DNA from 3 places in the Bacillus infantis NRRL B-14911 genome. Region 3 is predicted to be linked to each of the others. Evidence: riboswitches for the same ligand, from Rfam matches in the RefSeq annotation. Region 3 holds a riboswitch; each other region holds the start of a gene.
The links. Region 3 has a riboswitch for thiamine pyrophosphate ahead of thiC (phosphomethylpyrimidine synthase ThiC). Riboswitches for the same ligand answer to the same signal wherever they lie in the genome.
Positions count from the first base shown of each region.

Region 1: linked by a shared signal. The riboswitch ahead of N288_RS07640 (ABC transporter substrate-binding protein) and the one ahead of thiC (phosphomethylpyrimidine synthase ThiC) in region 3 are both predicted to bind thiamine pyrophosphate.
Region 2: linked by a shared signal. The riboswitch ahead of thiW (energy coupling factor transporter S component ThiW) and the one ahead of thiC (phosphomethylpyrimidine synthase ThiC) in region 3 are both predicted to bind thiamine pyrophosphate.

Region 1 covers NC_022524.1:1,488,040-1,495,104, forward strand. Annotated here, with positions in the region: gene N288_RS07620 (TatD family hydrolase) at 1-54, opposite strand, end outside; gene N288_RS07625 (ABC transporter ATP-binding protein) at 51-797, opposite strand; gene N288_RS07630 (ABC transporter permease) at 794-1,558, opposite strand; gene N288_RS07635 (thiamine-binding protein) at 1,555-1,845, opposite strand; gene N288_RS07640 (ABC transporter substrate-binding protein) at 1,857-2,855, opposite strand; TPP riboswitch at 3,018-3,126, opposite strand; gene N288_RS07645 (cell wall hydrolase) at 3,363-4,001, shown strand; gene N288_RS07650 (YkvA family protein) at 4,024-4,470, opposite strand; gene N288_RS07655 (NAD-dependent deacylase) at 4,577-5,299, shown strand; gene treP (PTS system trehalose-specific EIIBC component) at 5,558-6,961, shown strand; gene N288_RS07665 (glycoside hydrolase family 13 protein) at 7,043-7,065, shown strand, end outside.
Region 2 covers NC_022524.1:2,703,781-2,710,845, forward strand. Annotated here, with positions in the region: gene N288_RS13705 (3-oxoacyl-ACP reductase) at 16-786, opposite strand; gene N288_RS13710 (acyl-CoA reductase) at 798-2,291, opposite strand; gene N288_RS13715 (LuxE/PaaK family acyltransferase) at 2,254-3,357, opposite strand; gene N288_RS13720 (solute carrier family 23 protein) at 3,320-4,675, opposite strand; gene thiW (energy coupling factor transporter S component ThiW) at 4,641-5,192, opposite strand; TPP riboswitch at 5,271-5,381, opposite strand; TPP riboswitch at 5,618-5,728, opposite strand; gene N288_RS13730 (DedA family protein) at 5,785-6,390, opposite strand; gene N288_RS13735 (hypothetical protein) at 6,613-6,879, shown strand; gene N288_RS13740 (manganese catalase) at 6,954-7,065, opposite strand, start outside.
Region 3 covers NC_022524.1:1,208,441-1,215,505, forward strand. Annotated here, with positions in the region: gene N288_RS06290 (long-chain fatty acid--CoA ligase) at 1-237, shown strand, start outside; gene N288_RS06295 (enoyl-CoA hydratase) at 377-1,168, shown strand; gene N288_RS06300 (YhzD family protein) at 1,326-1,511, opposite strand; gene N288_RS06305 (ABC transporter ATP-binding protein) at 1,652-2,551, shown strand; gene N288_RS06310 (ABC transporter permease) at 2,544-3,797, shown strand; gene N288_RS06315 (LysE family transporter) at 4,070-4,702, opposite strand; TPP riboswitch at 4,882-4,997, shown strand; TPP riboswitch at 5,216-5,316, shown strand; gene thiC (phosphomethylpyrimidine synthase ThiC) at 5,369-7,065, shown strand, end outside.

The DNA.
Region 1 (7,065 bases), 280 kb from region 3:
ATCCTGATCTGCATAGCGGTCCAGGTGGATATGGCTGTCAATAATCTTGTTCATCCTTTTTCCCTCTTTGGCCGCAGCGAATGATGGACCTTTCTTTTCCATTCCAGAAATTCCTCTTCCAGGAACAGTTCTTCTCTTCTTGGCCGGGAAAAAGGCACCGTAAATTCCGCTGCTGTATGGGCCGGCTTTTCTGATAAGACGATGATGCGATCTGACAGAAAAAGAGCTTCTTCTATATTATGAGTGATAAAGATGATGGCCGGCCGCTGCTCTTCCCAAATGGTCAGGAGCCACTTCTGCATATCAAGCCGCGTCAGTTCATCCAGCGCTGAAAAGGGCTCATCCAGGCAAAGAAGCTCCTGCGGGCTGAGCAGCGCCCTGATGAAGGAAGCGCGCTGCTTCATTCCGCCGGATAATTCATGCGGATAGGCATGCGCATACTGCCCGAGCCCTGCTTTATGTATCATTTCCATGGCTTTTTCCTTATCTGTTCTGCCTGTCAGTTCCTGTCCCAGAAGGACATTTTGCAAAACTGTCCTCCACGGAAGAAGGGAAGGGGTCTGCGGCATATAACTCATGAAACCTTTTTGGCCATTGATCGATTGGCCGTTCATCTGGATGCTTCCTTCATCGGGTAGAAGCAGTCCCCCAATCAGATTGAAAATGGTGCTTTTTCCGCTTCCCGAAGGCCCGAGAAGGGAGACGAATTCACCTTCATTAACTTCAAGGCTTAAGTTATTAAGGACCATCTGTTCCCCAAAAGATTTTGATATATTATCCAGGTGCAGGAGATTCATTTTATCTGCTCCTTTTTATTCCATTTTAAAAGCAGGCTCTCTGCCAAAAGGATTGCTCCGAAGAAAATCAGGCTTAGTATCATAATGGCAAATATGGCTACAAAAACACGGTCTGTCCGGAAGGAGGAGGAGGCGAGAGTCATAAAAACGCCTATCCCTTTTTCCGAACCGAGCCATTCTGAGATGACAGCGCCCATAACACTGTAGGTGGCCGAGATTTTCAGCCCTGAAAATAGCGAGGGCAGGGAGCCGGGCCATTCCAGCTTCCAGAACAGCTGCCTTTTGGTGGCTCCTGACATGGCCATATAATGCTTAAGCTCGGCTGGAACCTGCCTGAAACCGTCCAAAGCTGCCACAGTGATTGGAAAAAAACAGACAAGAATAATGACAATAAATTTCGGCAGCAGCCCAAACCCGAACCAGATGACAAGGAGAGGGGCAAGGACGATGACAGGGACATTCTGGGATAGTATCAGCAGCGGGTAAACAGATTCCCTTACAGCCGGCAGACGGTGAAGGATGATGGCCGCGGTGAGCCCGAAAACAGTCCCCAGTGCAAAGCCGGCCAGTGATAATAGCACAGTTGACGCCAGGTGGCCGGAAAAACGGGCCCAGCTTTCCACAGATTCAGCCATGATGTCAGAGGGCGGCGGCAGGAGCCAGGCAGGGACTTCTGCCAGCCTTACTGCTGCTTCCCAGAGAATGAACAAAAGGAGGAGAACCGCTGCCGGCTTCCATCCTTTTACAGCCACTTTCTTCATTTGTATTTATCCGTCAGGTCATCCATCGTGATCCCATCAGGCTGAAACAGAATTTTGACTTGAGAAATCACATTTTTGCTTCCCATTGCAATCATTCTTTCATTCATCCTTGCGATGATCCGGAATAGCTCTTCAAGCTCGCCTTCCATCGTTGTCTCCAGTGGATGGACCTCGTATTTCACTCCGGATTCTGCAATGATTTTAATTGCTTCATCTACATATGGAATAACATCTTCCCCGTTTTTTGTTTTAGGTATAATCTGAATGCTGATCAGTGTACTGGCCATTATGGTTCCTCCTATTCTGGCAAAAATTCATTGGTAAAAGCTTTTTCAGCGTCCAGCTCGCTGTCCAGCAGTTTATTTTCATACATCCATTGGGCATAGTTTTCCCAAACCTCTATACTCTGTTCTCCCCATTGTTCTGCATCATCCTGATATTTTGGAGACAGCCATTCCTGGCTTTTCTTGACCAGCTCGGCGTCTAAATCAGGTGCAGCCTCAAGCAGGATATCAGCAGCTTCTTCCGGATTCTTGATTGCAAACTGATAGCCCTGTGATGCTGCTTTTACAAAGGCTCTGACAGTATCAGGACTATTTTTGATCATTTTCTCATTTGTAGCCAGAACAGGTGTATAATAATCGAGTTTATCGGAATAGTCGGTAAGGTAGACCATATTCAGATCTTCTCCGCGAAGCTCCGCCTCGACGCCAGTCCACCCATAATAAATCCAGGCAAAATCGATATCCCTTTTAACAGCTGTAAAGAAATCGGCATCCCCCATGTTAACAAAGGAAACATCAGAGACATCTGCATTTTCCTGCTTCATTAATGAGGCGATAACAGATTCCTCAACAGGCGATCCCCAGCCTCCATATTTTTTCCCGGCAAAATCCTTTGGCGAGTCGATATTTTTTGCTGCAGGAGAAGCAAAGCCGGACGTATTATGCTGTATGACGGCGGCTACCGACACAAGCGGGACACCCTGAACCCGTGCCTGTGTAATACTTTCCTGATAGCTGACGCCAAAGTCGGCCTTACCGGAAGCAACCAGCTGGTCTGCTCCAGCGTCACCAGGCATGATGATTTCTGCATCAAGGCCATTTTCTTTGAAAAAATTCTTTGCTTTGGCAGCGTAAAGTCCAGTGTGATTAGTATTTGGTGTCCAGTCAAGGACAACCGTTATCTTTTCCAGGTCCTGCCCTTTATCAGCTTGTCTTTCTTCCTGACCAGTCTGTCCTCCGGTGCAGCCGGCAAGCAGGCAGACAGTGCACAATGCGCTGAGCCATTTCTTCATGATCAATCCTCCATGCTGTTTCTGATATTATTCCAAAAAGACCGCCGGTTAATGGCATAAACTAATTCTGGACAACCGCGGGCGGAGGTGCTGTTCCTTTATATCCCGATGCAAACAAAAAAGCGCCCGGATTTCAGAACCCGTGCGCAATAAAAAACATTCATCAATTAAGAATATGTTTCCTACGCTGGCATCTCTCCAGATCAGGTTCAAAGGGTCCTTTATTGTAAAAATAAAGTCTCAACCGTGCCCGGTTCCCCCACAATTCTCTCCTATTTACAGCCGCATAAAGCAGCCGGTCCGTTCAGAGCTCCCGCATTCATCCGGGAATCATGGTCCATTATAACAGATATTCTCTGCAATGGCATTGAAACAGCTTTCTTCCGGAAAATTCGGAGTTATCCCTATATATCCCTGTGCTGCCATGGAAAGAATTAAGTTTGGAACTGAATCTTTATCTGTGATAGGGTAAGGAATGTTGAAAAAAGATTGAATGGAGGAGAAGACATGAAATATCTTGCCTTAATGATTGCTGCATTCATGCTGATCTCATTCCAGATTGTCCAAAATCCCGGAAAACAAGCATTTGCCAAGACGATTGATAATGTCGATATATATACTGTAAAAGAAGAGGATAGCCTTTCGAAGCTCAGCAGGCAATTTGGTGTGGCTGCAGAGGATATACAGAAGGCTAATTATAAAAAGGATGAAAAGATATTTGCCGGAGATAAGCTCATCATTCCGTCTGCTCCAAAGAAAAAGAAGCGGATAACAGAACAAAAGGTCAGCTTATCTAAAGGAGAAAAAGATCTTTTGGCAAGGCTTGTGCATGCGGAGGCAAAAGGTGAGCCGCATGCCGGAAAAGTCGCTGTGGCTGAAGTGGTCCTCAATAGAATGAAGGACGAAAAATTTCCGGACACAGTCAAAGAAGTTATTTACGAAGACAGGCAATTTGAGCCTGTGGACAATGGGATGATCAATAAACCGGCAGGGAAGGATTCACAGAAAGCAGTCCAGGAGGCATTGACTGAAGAAAGAAAAGACGGTGAGTCCCTGTTTTTCTTTAATCCTGACCAGACTAACAGCAAATGGCTCCGCACAAGGGCCGTTACAAAAGAAATCGGCAACCACCGGTTTGCGAAATAGAATAAAGAAAAAACTCTTGTTGCTATACAAGAGTTTTTTTGCTGTCTTCTTCCATATCTATAATATTGTCTGGCTGTGTTTCTCTCCATAGCTTAAATCTTTCAAGCTCATTGGCGATTTGCTTGATGATAAAGCCGATGATTGCGGCATCATCCAATATGCCGATTCCGGCAAGAAAGTCGGGGACAAGATCCAGGGGAGACACAAAATAGAGAATGCCAGCAATGACCGTAACAGCTGTTTTTGCAGAAATGTCCCTATACTGTCCCTTTGAGTAGGCTTTAATGAGTTCAAACAGGAGCTGAAGCTTGTCCCATACTTCAGATAGGGAATTTTTCCTGGAATCGGCTTTTTTGCTTGCTTTGGAAAGAAGCCCGCTTGTTTTGCCCGGATCATTTAAGTATTTTGCAGCGCGGCTCTCATATTTTTTATACTCCTTTTCGTAATCTTCCTTTTTGAAAGTCTTCATATATAACATCCTTCCGGTTAAAAGATTCTTTTTTATACTTTTATCCCATTTTCGGATGGTTGAACCCCGGAAAAGTTTATAATAGAGAAAAAAGCGAGGTGTCCTTATGCTTTTAGAGTGGCTGAAAGAGTCAAGCTATACGGTTATATTGACTGGTGCAGGCATGTCAACAGAAAGCGGGCTGCCTGATTTCCGGTCTGCAGGAAGCGGGTTAACGAATACAGTGGATTATGGGAAAATTGCCAGTACAGAAGCTCTCAACCATCATGTCAGCGAATTCATTGAATTTTATCGCCGCAGAGTTATGGGGCTGAAGGAATGCAGTCCCCATGCAGGGCATTATATATTGGCAGACTGGGAAAGGAGGGGAATTGTCCAAAGCATCATTACACAGAATGTAGACGGTTTTCATCAGGCGGCAGGAAGCAGAAATGTGGCTGAACTGCATGGTACACTGCAGCAGGTCCATTGCCAGACATGCGGGAAAATATTTCCGAATGATGAATACATAGATGAGCATTTCCGGTGCAGTGATTGCGGGGGGATTTTGCGGCCGTCCATCGTCCTTTTTGGGGAGATGCTCCCCGAGGAAGCTATTGATTTTGCTGCTGCAGAGTCAGAGAAAGCTGATCTTTTCATTGTCCTTGGCTCATCCCTCTCTGTCACTCCTGCCAATCAGTTTCCGCTCATTGCCAAGCAGTGTGGTGCAAAACTGGTTATCATTAATATGGATCCTACTGATTTGGACCTTTACGCGGACAAAGTCATTAACGGAGAAAAAGCTGGAGAATTGCTGAAAGAGCTTGATGCAGAAATAGGAAAAATGTGAAGCCTCCCATTACATTGGAGGCTTTTTTTATTTTAAAATTTTTCTAGTATAATAAATGATTGACTGTCATGTATATACAAGATATAATGAAAACGTAAACACCATGTATATACAAGTTTTCTTTGGAGTGAATACTTAATGAGCTGACTTTGCAGCAAAGGATAAATTTGCAAGAAGGGCAGATAATATGAAGTATATGAGCTCCCGGCCGCATTTTTTTTTGCTTGCTGTTGAAAACGGTAACAGGAGGAGAGAAGCATGAGCAATTACAGAGAATCTGCCGAGCGTATTGTAGAAGCAGTTGGCGGAAAAGAAAATATTGCAGCAGCTACGCACTGCGTAACCCGTCTGCGGTTTGCTTTGAAGGATGAAAGCAAAGTTGATAAAGAAGCATTGGAAAATATAGATAGTGTTAAAGGATCATTTTCTACAAACGGCCAATTCCAGGTGGTCATCGGCCAAGGCCTTGTTGATAAGGTATACAAGGAAATGGCAGCGGCTACAGGAATCGGTGAATTGTCAAAAGAAGAAGTGAAAGCAGCTGCTTCTGAAAAAATGAATCCGCTTCAAAGAGCAATCAAAACGCTGGCCGACATTTTCATTCCTATTCTTCCGGCTATTGTTACAGCCGGCCTGCTGATGGGAATCAACAATATCATGACAGCGCCTGATATCTTTTATACAGGCAAATCATTCATAGACGTTCATCCAGGATGGGCTGATCTCGCTAATATCATCAATATGATAGCCAATACCGCGTTTGTATTCCTGCCGGGGCTGATTGGATGGAGTGCGGTCAATCGTTTCGGCGGAAGTCCGCTTCTTGGCATGGTGCTCGGCCTGATGCTTGTCCACCCCGACTTGCTTAATGCTTGGGGTTATGGTTCTACTGATAAGGTTCCTGTATGGAATCTGTTTGGACTGGAGATAGAGAAAGTCGGCTATCAGGGTCAGGTGCTGCCGGTACTGGCTGCGTCCTATGTTTTGGCAAGGATTGAGATATTTTTAAGAAAGAGGATTCCGGATTCAATCCAGCTGCTGACAGTCGCGCCGATTGCGCTGCTGATCACAGGCTTCCTGTCTTTCATTGCGATCGGGCCTGTTACGTTTACGATCGGAGGCTGGATCACTGACGGTGTTGTATCCATTTTTGATGCGGTTCCTGCTCTTGGAGGATTGATTTACGGCGGCCTTTATGCACCGCTCGTTATTACAGGGATGCACCATACATTCCTGGCTGTCGATCTGCAGCTGATCGGATCAATCGGCGGAACATTCCTCTGGCCGATGGTGGCATTATCAAATATTGCTCAAGGTTCAGCATCGCTTGCGATGTTCTTCTTAAATAAAAATGAAAAAGTAAAGGGACTTGCTGCAACTTCTTCGCTTTCAGCTTTCCTCGGAGTTACAGAGCCAGCCATGTTCGGTGTGAACCTGCGCTTCAAATATCCGTTCATCGCAGCGGTCATCGGCTCTGCCCTGGGCGGCATGTTCATTACCATTAAAGGGGTCATTGCTCCATCGATCGGAGTCGGCGGACTGCCTGCCTTCTTCTCAATCTTATCCGAAAACTGGGGGTCCTTCTTTATCGGGATGGCGATCGTGCTGGTTGTGCCGTTTGTGCTGACATTCCTGTTCGGCAAATTCAGAAAAGCTGAATGATTATTCTGGTACCATGGATAAAAGCCTATCCATGGTATCGCTATTTACATAACGTACTGAGAAATAATGGGAGGTTTTAAAATGAAAGGGCAATGGTGGAAAGA
Region 2 (7,065 bases), 1.5 Mb from region 3:
AGATATGAAAAAGTTTCACCCGCCCATGACCAGGCCGCCATCGACATACAGGCACTGCCCTGTCACAAAGCTTGAGAGCGGGGATGCGAAATAAAGGGCAGCATCTGCAATATCCTCCGGTGCTGCAAGGCGCTGCATCGGAGTGAGTTCAATAATACTGTTCCTTACATCCTCCTTTGTCCCGGCGCTCGAATCGGTCGGATAGGTCAGCCCTGGGGCAACTGCATTGACGGTGATTCCAAAACAGCCAAGCTCCTTCGCGAGATTCCTGGTAAACCCGAGCAAGCCTGACTTGGCGGTTGTATAGTCGTGATAGGGAATCACTGGAAAACTTACAAGGTTGCTCACAATATTTACAATATTACCGCTCATCTGCTCTTTCATATAGGGAATGGCTGCCCTGCATACATTATAAGCGCCGCGGACACTTCCTTCCCACTGACGGTTATAGTCGTCCCACTCAAGCTCCCAGGCTGCCTTGCGTTCCTTGGGATTAAAAGAATAATGGCTTAAGGCATTATTAATGACCGCATCGATGCCCCCATAACTCTCGATAATATCGTTCATCATCCTTTTGACCTCCTCTTCATCAGTCACATCTGCCTGCATGGCAGCAGCGTGGCCGCCCGACTCCCTTATTTCCTTTGCGGCCGACTCGGCGGCCTCCCTGCTGGAAAGATAGTTAAGGATGACTAAAGCTCCCTCCGAACCCATCTTCCTGCTAATTGCTCTGCCGATTCCCCTGCTCGCACCGGTAACAAGGACCACTTTGTTTTTTACAAGCATGATTTCCCCTCCTATTCAACATCCGGATCATAGCGTTCCATATCTTCTTCTGCATTTCTTTCAATATCTATGACTCTTGCAAGCGACAGCAGATTGAAGCTTCCGTCATGATGCCAGCCCGGCTTTGCCCTGTTCATCTCCCCGACCGGGCAGATTCTGCTGATTCCGGCCTCACCGAGTTTGGCGCTTATATCCATTAGTCTATCAGGCAGGACCGCCAGCCCGCATGACTGCATATACTTTTTATAGGGCTGAAGATTGCCTATGCATCCTTCAAGTTCCTGGACAGAAAAAATATGAACAAATCTATTTAAGGGAGATGCTTCAAAACCGCTTCCTTCCTGAAAAACCACTGTCCAGCCTGTATTCATTCCATCTTTATAAACTGCGGTTCTGCTGCCTTTCAGTTTTTCCAGTTCATATTTTCCCCTTGTTCTTTGGATTGACAGGTGCTCTTCTTCTGACAGGACGGACCGGCGCCGCTTTTTTTCGTACCGGGCAAGCTCTGAGCCGAGCAGCTGGGCGAAACGCCGGGGCTCAACCGTCCCTCCTTCTTCTATGTAAACGGATTGCGGAGAGAGACAGCCCTGCTGGTCATAGATGCAAATGTCTTCCGCAAGCCTGCGGGCTGTCCTCGCATACAGATCAGGAGTCAAAGCTTCTTTTCCGATCATGCTGATGCTGATTTTATGCCCGTATGCCAGAAGGCACTTCCCTTCAGGAAGCCTCTTTTTAATGCTATTCACTGTTTTGTCTGATCCATATACAATAACAGCTTCGGCTGATTCAAGAGCCGGCGCTTCCATTTCGGAATTCCCGCCATGCCATGGAAGAACCGCTGCGGCCTCTGCAAGATTTTCATCTATTTCTGCCAGGGATTTCAGAAATAAAACCGGCAGGACGGGCTCAGAAAAAGAAGTTTTTCCAAGGTGTGCAGATTTCATGAGAAACCCCATGATCAGGCTCCATAGCTGGACACCAGGAACATTGCCTGAAAACACATGAAAAATCAGATCTGGCCCATAAGCCCGGCTGAGCCCGCCGGACTTTCTTGGCCGGAATTCATCCAGCATTCCCGGAGAATCAAATTCTTCTTCCAGGAAGCGCAAGAGCTCTTTTTTTCGGAATGTCCTCATATACCTTTTCAGCTCCAGCCGGATCATTTCACTGTCATAGCCGGTGACGGCAGGAAGGAGCTTCTCCGCCAATTCTCTCAGATGATAGTCAGGATTCAGCCATAGCCGGACTGCTTCATCAATTGTGCTGACTATGCTTGAAACCGGCAAATCTTTGAGGTATTGGCTGCGTTTTTCCAGTACAGCTTCAATTGTATGTTTCATTTCTTCGCCGCTGAGTTCAGGATATCTAAGCGAGAAAGTTTCTCCTTCCGCGTTATAAATCTTCTCTTTTACAACAGCTGGCTTGATTGATGACGGCAAATGGAAGATATCGACTGTTTCCGCCATCTTACCGGCCGCCCTTTGAGAGAAGCTGGTCGGCTGCAATGGAGCAGCCTCTTGCCTCAGAACCCTTTACTCTCCCGAGCAGCCTGAATCCATGCTCCGTTTTCATACCAAGATCTTCCGTCAGGACGGCCAGGCAGGAATTCCAGTTCGCCAGGTCATAGTGGGCAAGCACTCCCGTCTCTCCTTCTTTTACCGGTTCAAAAGTGGCTGGGTCCAGCACTCTCGTCTTCAGCCAGACCGGCCCGCTCTTATCGGTTATTGCCTGTTTTCCCGCAAACCTTGAATGAATATTCTGGTCATAGATCTGAGAGCTGAGCTCCGTCATGCCGTACATGTTTATCTGCAGATCCTTTTCTATTCCAAAGAAACGTACATAATGTTCAGCCATTTCTTCCGGGCTTATTTCCTTTGCCTGGCCTTTGAACCCGCCGGTATCAAAAATCCTGCTGCCCTCATGCATTAAAAATGACTGATTATTTTCTTTCAAAAAATCAAAAAAATGAACATAAGCATATGTTGCCCCCATGATCAGTACAGGTTCTCCCCTTTCTGACATCATGCCGAGCGACTCTGCTGCTCTCTGAAAGTCAAGGCCTTCTCCATTGTGAAAGAAGCGGCTGTACTCATTGCCGTAATAAAAGACAGCATTGGTAAGGTAGCGGGAAAGGGAAGAGTTTTTGTTATACTCATCTGATGGTGACAGTACAAAAATGGCCATCTTTTCCCGGTCAGGCAGTACAAAGTTTTTGAAAGGGCCTTTCATGGAGAGATCCCACAAGGATAAATCCGGATGAAAGTTCTTACCCTTAGCATCAGGATTGGTCGTCCCACTGGTCATAAAGACTGCCTCCGCCTCTTCAGCCGGTTCGCAGGTTAGTGTCAGATCTTTAAAACCATGAACCGGCATAGGGGGAATTTCTTCCCATGTGTGCACTGTAAAGGGAGTCTTCCTTTTAGCCTGGCAAAAGTTTTTATAAAATAAGTTATTCTCATACTGATAGCTGAAAAGTTTAAGCGCCAGTCTGCCAAACCTCTCATCAGAATCTTTCCCTGCTTCGATAAAATCTTTAATTTCCGCTATCAAACTGATCGATTCTTTTTTCATCACTTGCCGCTCCTTTCTTAAACAGATTTGGGAGATTGACTAAAGACAGCTGAAGAAAGATGCTAGTGAATGCTCCGATTAAGATGCTGTTCGTCAGGAATGTCCCTGCTATTCCTGACGCATTCACAGCATATGAAGGCAGTGATATGGCCAGCAGCATGGAAAGCCCGACAATCATATAGTTGATTTGAGTAGCTTCCGCCTTTGCCAGAATCGAGATCCCTGTGAACACCAGCGTTGCGGCAGCCGGCAGGAAGATTCCGCCGACAACCGGGGCCGGCGTCAGAGCCAGGAGTGCGCCCGCTTTAGGCACAAGCCCGAGCACCAGGAAGATGACAGCAGCAGCCATGACCGGGTATCTTGAGCCAACCCCGGTCAAACGCAGCAGGCCGACATTCTGCGCATAAGCTGTCGTCGGAAATCCGCCGATCAACGCTGACACAAAAGAGCCCGCCGACTCTCCCGCAAAACCGCCGCGGATCCTTTTGGCTGTCAGCTCCGTTTTCAGCATCGCAGAGGACGCCTGATAAACGCCCATTGCCTCTATTACAGCCACAAGATACGCAATGAAAAAGGTCAGGAAGGCTGCCCATTCAAATGTAAGTCCATACGGAAGCAACTGTGGAAGGCCAAACCATGCACTTTCCTTGATCATGGCAAAATCAGCTTTTCCCAGCGAAAAAGCAAGTGCATCGCCTGCAATCAAAGCAATCAAAAACGAAAAAGACTTCCAAAGACCTTTTCCGAACAAAGAAAGGCCAAGGACAATCAAAGCTGTTGTTATCGACAGCAGCAGGGTTGATGGACTGGCAAACCCTTCATCACCCGGAGAGCCTCCCAGAAATTCATGCAAAGTGAACCCGGCAAGCGAGATCCCGACTAAGAAAATGACGGTCCCGGAGATGACTGGTGTGAACAGGGCCCTCAAGCGCCCAAGCACCCCGGTTATTGATAAAAGGAACACAATGGCGGCACTCACCAGGATGCCCCCGGTTGCTGCAGCAAGCCCATTCGCCTTGCCGGCTGAAATCATAATTGCATCAAATGCAGCTGACGGTCCCTGAATGATCGGCAGGCGGACCAGCTTTGTCGCCTGTATAAAGGTGACAATACCGGCTGCAATGAAGATGCTGTTCACCATATTAGCCGATAATGCAAATGGCAGTCCGATCATAGCTGCCACAAAGATGGGATCCAGCCAGACATTCGAGACAAAAACGTGCTGGAGCCCATATAAAACGGTTTTTCCCGGCGGAAGCTTTTCTTCCAATCCTATTAATATCTCATCCGTGCTGGATTCTGTTCTTCTTTCGTCCATCTTCATTCTCCTCATCCTTTAAATTGACCTGTTCGAAAATCGGTGTCCGTTTTTTCTTCAGAATGGCCAAAATAATGATTCCCAGTAGGGCTCCGGCAGTCGAACTGAAGATAAAGAGCGGAATAAAGCCGAATAGTGCGGCCTTCTGCCCCATGATCATGGTGGCAAGCGGATATGAAAGGAGCGCACCGATGATGCCGGTGCCAATCACTTCCCCAGTAAAGGCCATCGACAGCTTTTTTGTCCTGCTGTAGAGAAGCGCTGCAAGCAGCGCACCTGCCATGCTCCCTGGAAAAGCAAATACTGAGCCGGTTCCCATTAGATTCCTGAGCAGCGATATACATAACGCCTGTGCCACGGTGTAATAAGGGCCAAGCAATACGGCTGACAGCACATTCAGCAGATGTTGGACCGGGAATACTTTTGTAAAGCCAAGCGGAATATACAGCATGCTGCCTGACAGCGTTCCCACTGCAGCCATCATTGCAGCAGCAGTTAATCTTTGTGTTTTACCCATACAAAAATCCCTCCATGCTAATTTGCACTGAGGGAATGGAGGCGGAGGGGTTAACATGCCGGCTCTTTGCCAGCCGCAGCATAAAATCCCGCACTTCCCTCCGCCGGCATAACCCGGATCAGGTATAAGGGTCAGGGCCGAAAAAGGCCCACTCTCAGCCGGACTCCTCCGGCTCCCCCAGTGCTTTTATGTATTAACTTATCTTGGATATAAGGCTGTTTAGACCTTTAACGGCCTGGCTTAGAGTTTTTAAAATGAAGTGCCGGCCATTTTACCGTTAATTCCTGCTGGTATAGGAATCTATCAAGAAGGAACTGATATAGGCTTCCAATCAATTTTAAGATTACTGCTCTTTTGATCCCCACTAAAAAAGCCCGGTCCCCATATGAAAGAAGGACCAGGCTTTTGCACACATAAAAAAAGTACTGTTGCTCATTCTACTTTCCTACGCTGGCATGATCCAGTTCAGGTCCAAAGGGTTAAAAAACATCGGTTTTCCTCTCAGCCCGCCTGTGCGGACACCCCTAGCAGTCACACAATATCCAATTAAGAATCATCATAACTTTGTTACTGTCAAAAGTAAAGACAATGTTTATTTCTTCCTGCGCCTGATCAAAAAGAAAGCTGCGCCAATAACAGCCGCCGCAATCAGCATATACACCACATTAGAATACATATCCAGATACCCCACTGCCGTTTCCCATGAATCACCAAAGGCCGCTCCAATATTTACAAGGATTGTATTCCAGATCAATGTGCCGATGACTGTAAATAGCAGAAACAGCGGAAAGTTCATTTTTGCCATCCCGGCAGGAATGGAAATCAGGCTTCTTACCAGCGGGATCATCCGGCATATCAGAATTGTCCAATAACCGTAGCGGTCAAACCATCCAAAAGCTTTATCTAAATCAGCCTTTTTCAGGCGGAGTATGCCTCCCCACCTGTCTATCATTCTCTCAAACCTGTTTCGGCTCAGTAAAAGGCCCGCCCCGTATAGCAAAGCAGCGCCCACTGTCGAGCCAAGGGTAGCCGCTGCAATCGTTCCAATAACAGTAATATTTGTTTGTGCCGTCATGAAGCCGCCAAATGTCAATATAATTTCAGACGGGATAGGGGGAAAAATGTTCTCAAGCGCAATCAGCAGGAAAATTCCTGCATATCCGAATTGTTCAATCACATCTTTAATCCAGTTCTCCATAATACCTCCCAAGACGAAAAAGCATATCAGTTAATTAACGTTAAATTCTGTTTCCTCCCCTTCAGGAAAAGGAAATTCCCTATAAGTTCAGGCCATTCAGATGAAATTAGAATAACTCATCCTGAAAAATAATCAAACAATAACTTGCACAAGACCAAAAACAAGAACATTTGTTCTTGAAGTGCATATGTTTTATGGAGACTCTTAATGAGGAGGATGTCCATGAAAGCTATCCCTGATGCTTTTGCCTGCATGGCACGTTATCTTATGGAGGATGATGAAGCATCTGCAGAATTGTGGAATAAAGTACTCCTTGCTGCTAAAAAAAACGGGTTGGGAAATGACGAGGAAGCTATATTGCCTGCTGCTGTAGAATCATTAAGGGTACTGATGAGGAAAATGAAATCATCCCAGCCTGCAAAAAGTCCTGCCGCTTATTTTTACGTTGTCATAGATCGCAAGCTAAAGCTGCTGAAGGTACATTTTTAATTTTGTTAAGAACTTACCTGAGCCGAAAAAAGATCCGCCAGTGATTAGGGGCGGATCTTCTCTTTTATGCGTAATTAAAATTGGGATGGAGGCGGTGTCTGTCCAGACGGCATTGTTCCATGAATATAAATCGGGCCTGGCGCCAAAATTGGTATCTGCCCCATCGGCTCCGGGTTTTCAATATAT
Region 3 (7,065 bases):
GTTGTAGCAGTCCCGCATGAACAATGGCAGGAACGGCCTGTGGCCTGTGTGGTGCTGAAAGACAGCCATAAAGGTTTGGATAAACAGGAGCTCTATGATTTCCTTCAGCCTCAGTTTGCAAAATGGTGGCTGCCTGATGAAATCTTATTCATGGAGGAAATCCCGAAAACGTCTGTAGGAAAATTCCTTAAAATGGCCCTGCGGGATCAAGTCCAGCAGCAGCTGGCCGCAAATTAGAGGAAGCAAGGCAGAGTGAACCACCTCTGCCTTTTCTTACGGCTAAATATGACAATATTTCAAATTATTCGATAAAAACTTTATAATGGTTCCGCCTATCTTTATAATAGAGATAACTATGACCAAGGAGGCTGCGGATATGGCAATAGAATGCAATACAGAAACTGTGAAGGTATCCATCAAAAACAGGGTGGCAGTGGTTGAGATGAACAGGCCGGAATCCCTGAACGCACTGGATGAGGAAATGATCAGAGGACTGGCTGCAAACCTGAAGCAGATCAGTACAGATGAAAATGTCGACATCGTCGTGCTTAAAGGAAGCGGAAGAGCCTTTTCCTCCGGCGGCGATATTAAAACGATGCTTTCGTCCACAAATGAAAGCGATTTCTACACAGTGATGGACTGCATCAGCGATCTTGTCATCACACTCTATACCATGCCGAAGCTGACAATCAGCTCTGTGACTGGGGCAGCCGCCGGGCTTGGATTCAGCCTGGCGCTGGCTACAGACTATATATTGGCCGACAAATCAAGCAAGCTTGCCATGAACTTTATCGGCATCGGGCTGATTCCTGATGGAGGCTCGCATTTCTTCCTTGAGCGCAAGCTTGGTGAGGATAAAGCAAAGCATCTGATCTGGGAAGGAAAAGCAATGCCGGCCGAAGAGGCCTTTCAGAATGGCCTCATCCATGAAATTGCTGTTGGCAATATTGAAGAAGCCCTTAACGCAAAAATTGAAAATTGGCTTTCAAAGCCCGTGTCTGCCATGATCAAGACCAAAAAGATCCTCGCAGAAAAAAATCGGCCGCAGCTTCTTAAAATGCTTGAGCTTGAAAAACATGGACAATACAAAATGCGCAGCACAGAAGATCATCAGGAAGGCATTAAAGCTTTCATAGAAAAAAGAAAGCCGGTATTTAAAGGAAAATAAGCTGCAGTCTGATTCTGGAATTAATAAAACTGTTCAGGTTCCTAAAAATAAGAGCCGGACAAAAGGGGATGCTCCTTTCGTCCGGCTCTTATTATTTTGATGTGCCGCAGGCGCCTTTAGCCTGGGTTCCTTAACCTGGTCAAGTACCTTCCGCTTCCTATGGATGAAATAATAACAGTTTCCCAAGCGGGGAGGTGCAGCGGTGGGTTTTGCCGCTGAGTCCTTTTTCGTTTAGGAGGTTTCCGCCGATTTCTTTCGCTTCGTCGTCGCTGCCGGCCTGGAAGCTTTCATCAAGGATTTTTTCTCCATCATTTTCGAAGGCTGTGAGTTTATAGGTTTTCATATGTCTTCTCCTTTTATTAAAAATTCTGATAGTTACTATTATTCTTGCATAATTTCTGTTTTTCTGCAAAGAGATTTTTCCTGTATTTTGAACCTTTTTTAAGGCTGAATCGTATAAGGTATAGAGAAGGAGGAGTTACGATGGTACTTGAGCTTGAACATGTGACAAAAAGATTTGGAAAGTTCACGGCGGTGGATGATCTGTCCCTGACCATCCCGGAAAAGGAAATGTTCGGATTTCTGGGGGCAAATGGTGCAGGTAAAACAACAACATTCCGGATGGTGCTCGGCCTGCTGGAGCCGACAAGCGGGCGCATTTCCTGGGACGGGAACACAATTGATTACTCGACAAGCCCAATCATAGGCTATCTCCCGGAAGAGCGCGGCCTTTATCCGAAGCTGAAGGTCAGGGATCAGGTTGTATACCTGGCAAGGCTGAGAGGGATGAAGAAGCCGGATATTCTGAAAGAGCTGGACTATTGGCTTAATAGGTTCAAGGTGCCGGAATACGCAAACAAAAAGGTGGAGGAACTTTCCAAGGGGAATCAGCAGAAGATCCAGTTTATTGCCAGCGTTATACATAAACCCAAGCTATTAATCCTTGATGAGCCTTTCAGCGGATTGGATCCGGTAAATGTCGAGCTATTGAAAAGCGCTGTGCTTGAACTAAAGGAGAAAGGCACGACCATTGTGTTTTCCAGCCACCGGATGGAGCATGTGGAGGAAATGTGCGAGCATTTATGCATCATGCATAAGGGACGCCCTGTTGTCCACGGAGCACTTAAGGAAATTAAAAGGGCGTTCGGGCGGAAGAACCTTGTGATCCATGCGGACTTCAAACTGGATTTCTTAAGCGGATTCCCTGGAGTGGAAAAGGTAAAGCAGACTGCGGAGGGCGTGCATCTGCAGATTGAAGGGGAAAAGGCTGCGGAGGCAATTTTAAAAGAAATTGCCGGCAGGGGATTTGTCAGGAAGTTTGTTCTTGAGGAGCCTTCGCTGAACGATATTTTCATAGAAAAGGTGGGTGCTTCTTATGAATAATTTCTGGATTATCCTATTCCACACATACTGGAGCAAACTGAAGACGAAATCATTCATTATTACAACGATTGTCACGCTGCTGCTGATCATCGGCCTTACAAATATGCAGCAGATCATTGAAACGTTCGACAGTGGAGATGATGAGGTAAAGGTGGCTGTAATCGATGAAACAGGCAATCTCCTGAATCCTCTCCAGCAGCAGCTGAATACAGCAGGCAGCACCCTGAAGCTTGAAGAGTTCAGCGGTTCGGCAGACGATGGCGAGGCAAAAGTGAAGGATGGCGATTATGCAGGGCTGCTTACTCTCTCAGCCGATTCCGAAGAGCTTCCTGCTGCCGAATACAAATCCCTCAGCCTGGCGGATACATCGGTATCAGGTGAGTTGGAGGGAGCCCTTCAGCAGGTAAAGACCGGGATCGCAGCCTCAAAAATCAATCTTTCTGATGCTGAGCTTGCCAGTCTCTATGAGCCTGTCCAGTTCCAAAGGGATGCGCTGGAGGAGAATGCCAAAACAGAAGAAGAGCTGACACAGGCAAGGGGCCTTGTTTATGTGCTGCTGTTCATCATCTATTTTGCTGTCATCATGTATTCAAGCATGATTGCGATGGAAGTAGCTACGGAAAAATCTTCGCGTGTGATGGAAATCCTGATTTCAAGCGTTTCACCCATCAAGCAGATGTTCGCCAAAATTCTCGGGATCGCCTTGCTTAGCCTGACGCAGCTGTCGGTGCTGCTGCTGGTAGGCTACTTTTTCGTCAAGCGGAATCTTGAGTCGATGCAGGGAGGCTTCTTTGAATTCTTCGGATTCGGCGATATTCCGGCAGCCACTATCATGTATGCTGTAGTGTTCTTTATTCTCGGCTATCTCCTGTATGCCACACTTGCAGCTTTCCTGGGCTCGCTTGTCAGCAGGATCGAGGATGTCCAGCAGATGATCATGCCGATGACCATGCTCGTTGTAGCCGGCTTTATGATCGCGATCATCGGGCTGTCACAGCCGGAAAAAGCATTTGTGACCATCAGCTCCTATATCCCGTTCTTTACCCCGATGCTGATGTTCATGAGAGTAGGAATGCTCACCCTGCCGGTCTGGGAGCCGATAGCGGGGATTGGGATCCTGGTTGTGTCCATCCTGCTGCTCTCAATATTTGGAGCAAGGGTATACAAGGGCGGAGTGCTCATGTACGGAAAATCCAATTCCTTCAAGGATATAAAAAAAGCTTTGCAGCTGTCTAAAAATAAATAGGCGGTCAATCAGCCCTGGCAAGCTTAATGAATAATTTCCGCCTATAAATGGGGCTGTTGATTTGCGTTCCAGGCACTCCGCTTTCCGCGGGGCGACGCTGAGCCTCCTCAGAGCAAGCTCTTGCGGGGTCTCAGCCTTGCCGCTATCTCCCGCAGGAGTCTGCGTGCCTTGCACTCCAATCAACAGGCTTAAATACTTAATGCCGCTGTTCCAATGTTCTAAAAAATAATGACTGCAGACAAACCCGATTTATATCAGGTTTGTCTGTTTTTTTATCCAAACAAAGAAGCAATCCCCTGATATCCAAAATAGATTCCGAAAAGAATAAGCGACAGTCCGGAAAGCATGCTGATGATGATGATCGCTTTTGAGGTCAGGAACCGCCTGAATCCGCTCGTCAGGCCTGCCACAAAAATGTCCCAAAGGCCCAGTCCGATAAAAATCATGAGGCTGTAGACAAGAAGCTGGCCTGTCCCAAAGGAGGACGCAGTTTTGGCCAAAACCGATCCGTAAATCCCCAGCCAAAACAAAATCGACAGCGGGCTTGAAACCGACATGATGAATCCGGTGAAAAAGCATTTGAACAGCGATTCTTTGCTCCGTATGTAAGTGACAGATATTTTATTGGCATTCATCATGCCTTCGATTCCGGAATAAAGAAGAATAAAACCGCCGAACAGCCACAGGAAGGTTTGAATCATAGGGGAGTCAAGGAATTGCACGAGTCCGAGATAGACGATCAGCATATAAACCCCGTCAGCGATCATCGATCCCGCGCCGACAATCCATGCGTGCCAAAATCCGTTTTTCAGCCCCTTTTCCAGCCTGACAGCATTGACAGGGCCGATCGGCGCCGCCAGTGAAAGTCCTAAAACGATATAGCTGATGTATATTCCAATGCTCAATGATATCACTCGCCTATTCAAGGATTAGCCCGGAAGGACTAGTACAATTTTATGCAGCAAACACAGAGGGTAGGACCGCAAATCTTAAAATCTCCAGCTTTGTGTTTTTGGAATAATATGAAATTAGTCTGTTCTCTTCCTGGTCGGCATATGGTATAGTAGCTTATGAAAATAGCATATTTTGGCACTGGGGGTGCCGGTAGAGGCCGGCTGAGAGTAAGACCCGTTTTTAGTCTTTGACCCTTTTATACCTGATCTGGTTCGTACCAGCGGAGGGAAGTGTAGATGGCTTTTATTTGTCATACATACGCGGACTCCTTTTGCAGGAGTCCGCTTTTTAGCTTCTGCAGAAGAAAGATGCGGCAGCTGTATGCCATTTTTTGGCCTGGCATGCCCCCGGTGCAATATGCAAGGGGGGTTTTTGCTGTGAAAAAATAAACGCATGAAAAAATAGTGTGCAGATAACTTGATGTTTTTATTTTGAAAAATGCAAGAAAGTTTCTATTAGATTTTATTCACTGCTGGGGGAGCTTTACAGGCTGAGAAAGGAAAATCCTAAACCCTTGGAACCTGATCTGATTAATGTCAGCGTAGGGAAGCAGCCGGCATGGCCTGCTTCCTCCGTAAAAAACTGCCCTGAGGCACAAAGATGGAGGAGGAAGAAGTATGAAAGATTTATATCAAATGAATAGACTGTTTTTTTCAGGAAGCCGGAAAGTATATGTAAACGGCATCAGGGACGATATAAAGGTCCCGGTCAGGGAAATAATCCAGGAAAGCTCGAGGACTGCTATTGGAACAGAGGACAATCCGCCTGTTTGTGTATATGACACGAGCGGCCCTTATTCTGATCCTGATTTTGAGATAGATATAACGAAAGGTTTGCCCCGGGTAAGGGAAGGCTGGATTGAGGAGCGGAAGGATGCGGAAGCTTATCAAGGCAGAGTGCAGAAGCCGGAGGATAACGGGCTTCGGGCCGGGACCGAAGTTTCTTATGCAGACATTTTCCCGAATAAAGCCCCCTTCCCTCTCAAGGCAAAAGAGGGCAGGAATGTGACTCAGCTGCATTATGCCCGGAAAGGGATCATTACACCTGAAATGGAGTTCATCGCCATCAGGGAAAATCTGGATCCTGAATTCGTCAGGAGCGAGGTGGCAAGCGGAAGGGCGATCATTCCTGCCAATATCAATCACCCGGAGGCGGAACCGATGATCATCGGCCGCCATTTTCATGTGAAGGTCAATGCGAATATCGGCAATTCGGCTGTTTCTTCCTCCATCGCGGAAGAAGTGGAAAAAATGACCTGGGCAGTGCACTGGGGGGCAGATACGATTATGGATCTTTCGACCGGGAAGAACATCCATGAAACCCGTGAATGGGTCATCCGCAATTCTCCAGTTCCTGTTGGGACTGTACCGATTTATCAGGCACTTGAAAAGGTGAAGGGGATTGCCGGGGATCTGACCTGGGACATATACAGGGATACCTTGATAGAGCAGGCTGAACAGGGAGTGGATTATTTTACAATCCATGCAGGGGTGCTGCTCCGCTATATTCAGCTGACTGCCGAAAGGACGACAGGTATTGTATCCAGGGGAGGGTCGATCATGGCCCAATGGTGCCTCCAGCATCATAAAGAGAATTTCCTGTATACGCATTTTGAGGAAATCTGTGAAATTTTAAAAGCTTACGATATTTCCATCTCTCTCGGAGATGGGCTGCGTCCGGGTTCTATAGCAGATGCGAATGATGAGGCTCAATTTGCGGAGCTAGAAACGCTCGGAGAGTTAACTGAAATAGCCTGGAAGCATGATGTCCAGGTGATGATCGAGGGGCCGGGGCATGTTCCGATGCATAAGATCAAAGAAAATGTAGATAAGCAGATGGAAATTTGCAAGGAGGCGCCATTTTATACGCTTGGCCCACTGACGACAGATATAGCCCCGGGATATGATCATATTACATCCGCAATAGGAGCAGCGATGATCGGATGGTTTGGCACTAGTATGCTTTGCTATGTAACGCCAAAGGAGCATCTTGGGCTTCCGGATAAAAACGATGTCAGGGAAGGGGTCATTGCTTATAAAATTGCAGCTCATGCCGCAGATCTAGCCAAAGGCCATCCCGGTGCCCAGGTTCGGGACGATGCATTGTCAAAGGCCAGGTTCGATTTCAGGTGGAACGACCAGTTCAATTTATCCCTGGATCCTGAACGGGCGCGGGCATACCATGATGAAACCCTGCCGGCCGAGGGGGCAAAAACCGCCCATTTCTGTTCTATGTGCGGCCCTAAATTTTGTTCTATGCGCATTTCCAAGGATATCCGCCAGATGGCCAAAGGTCAGGGGAAAACCGTTTCAGA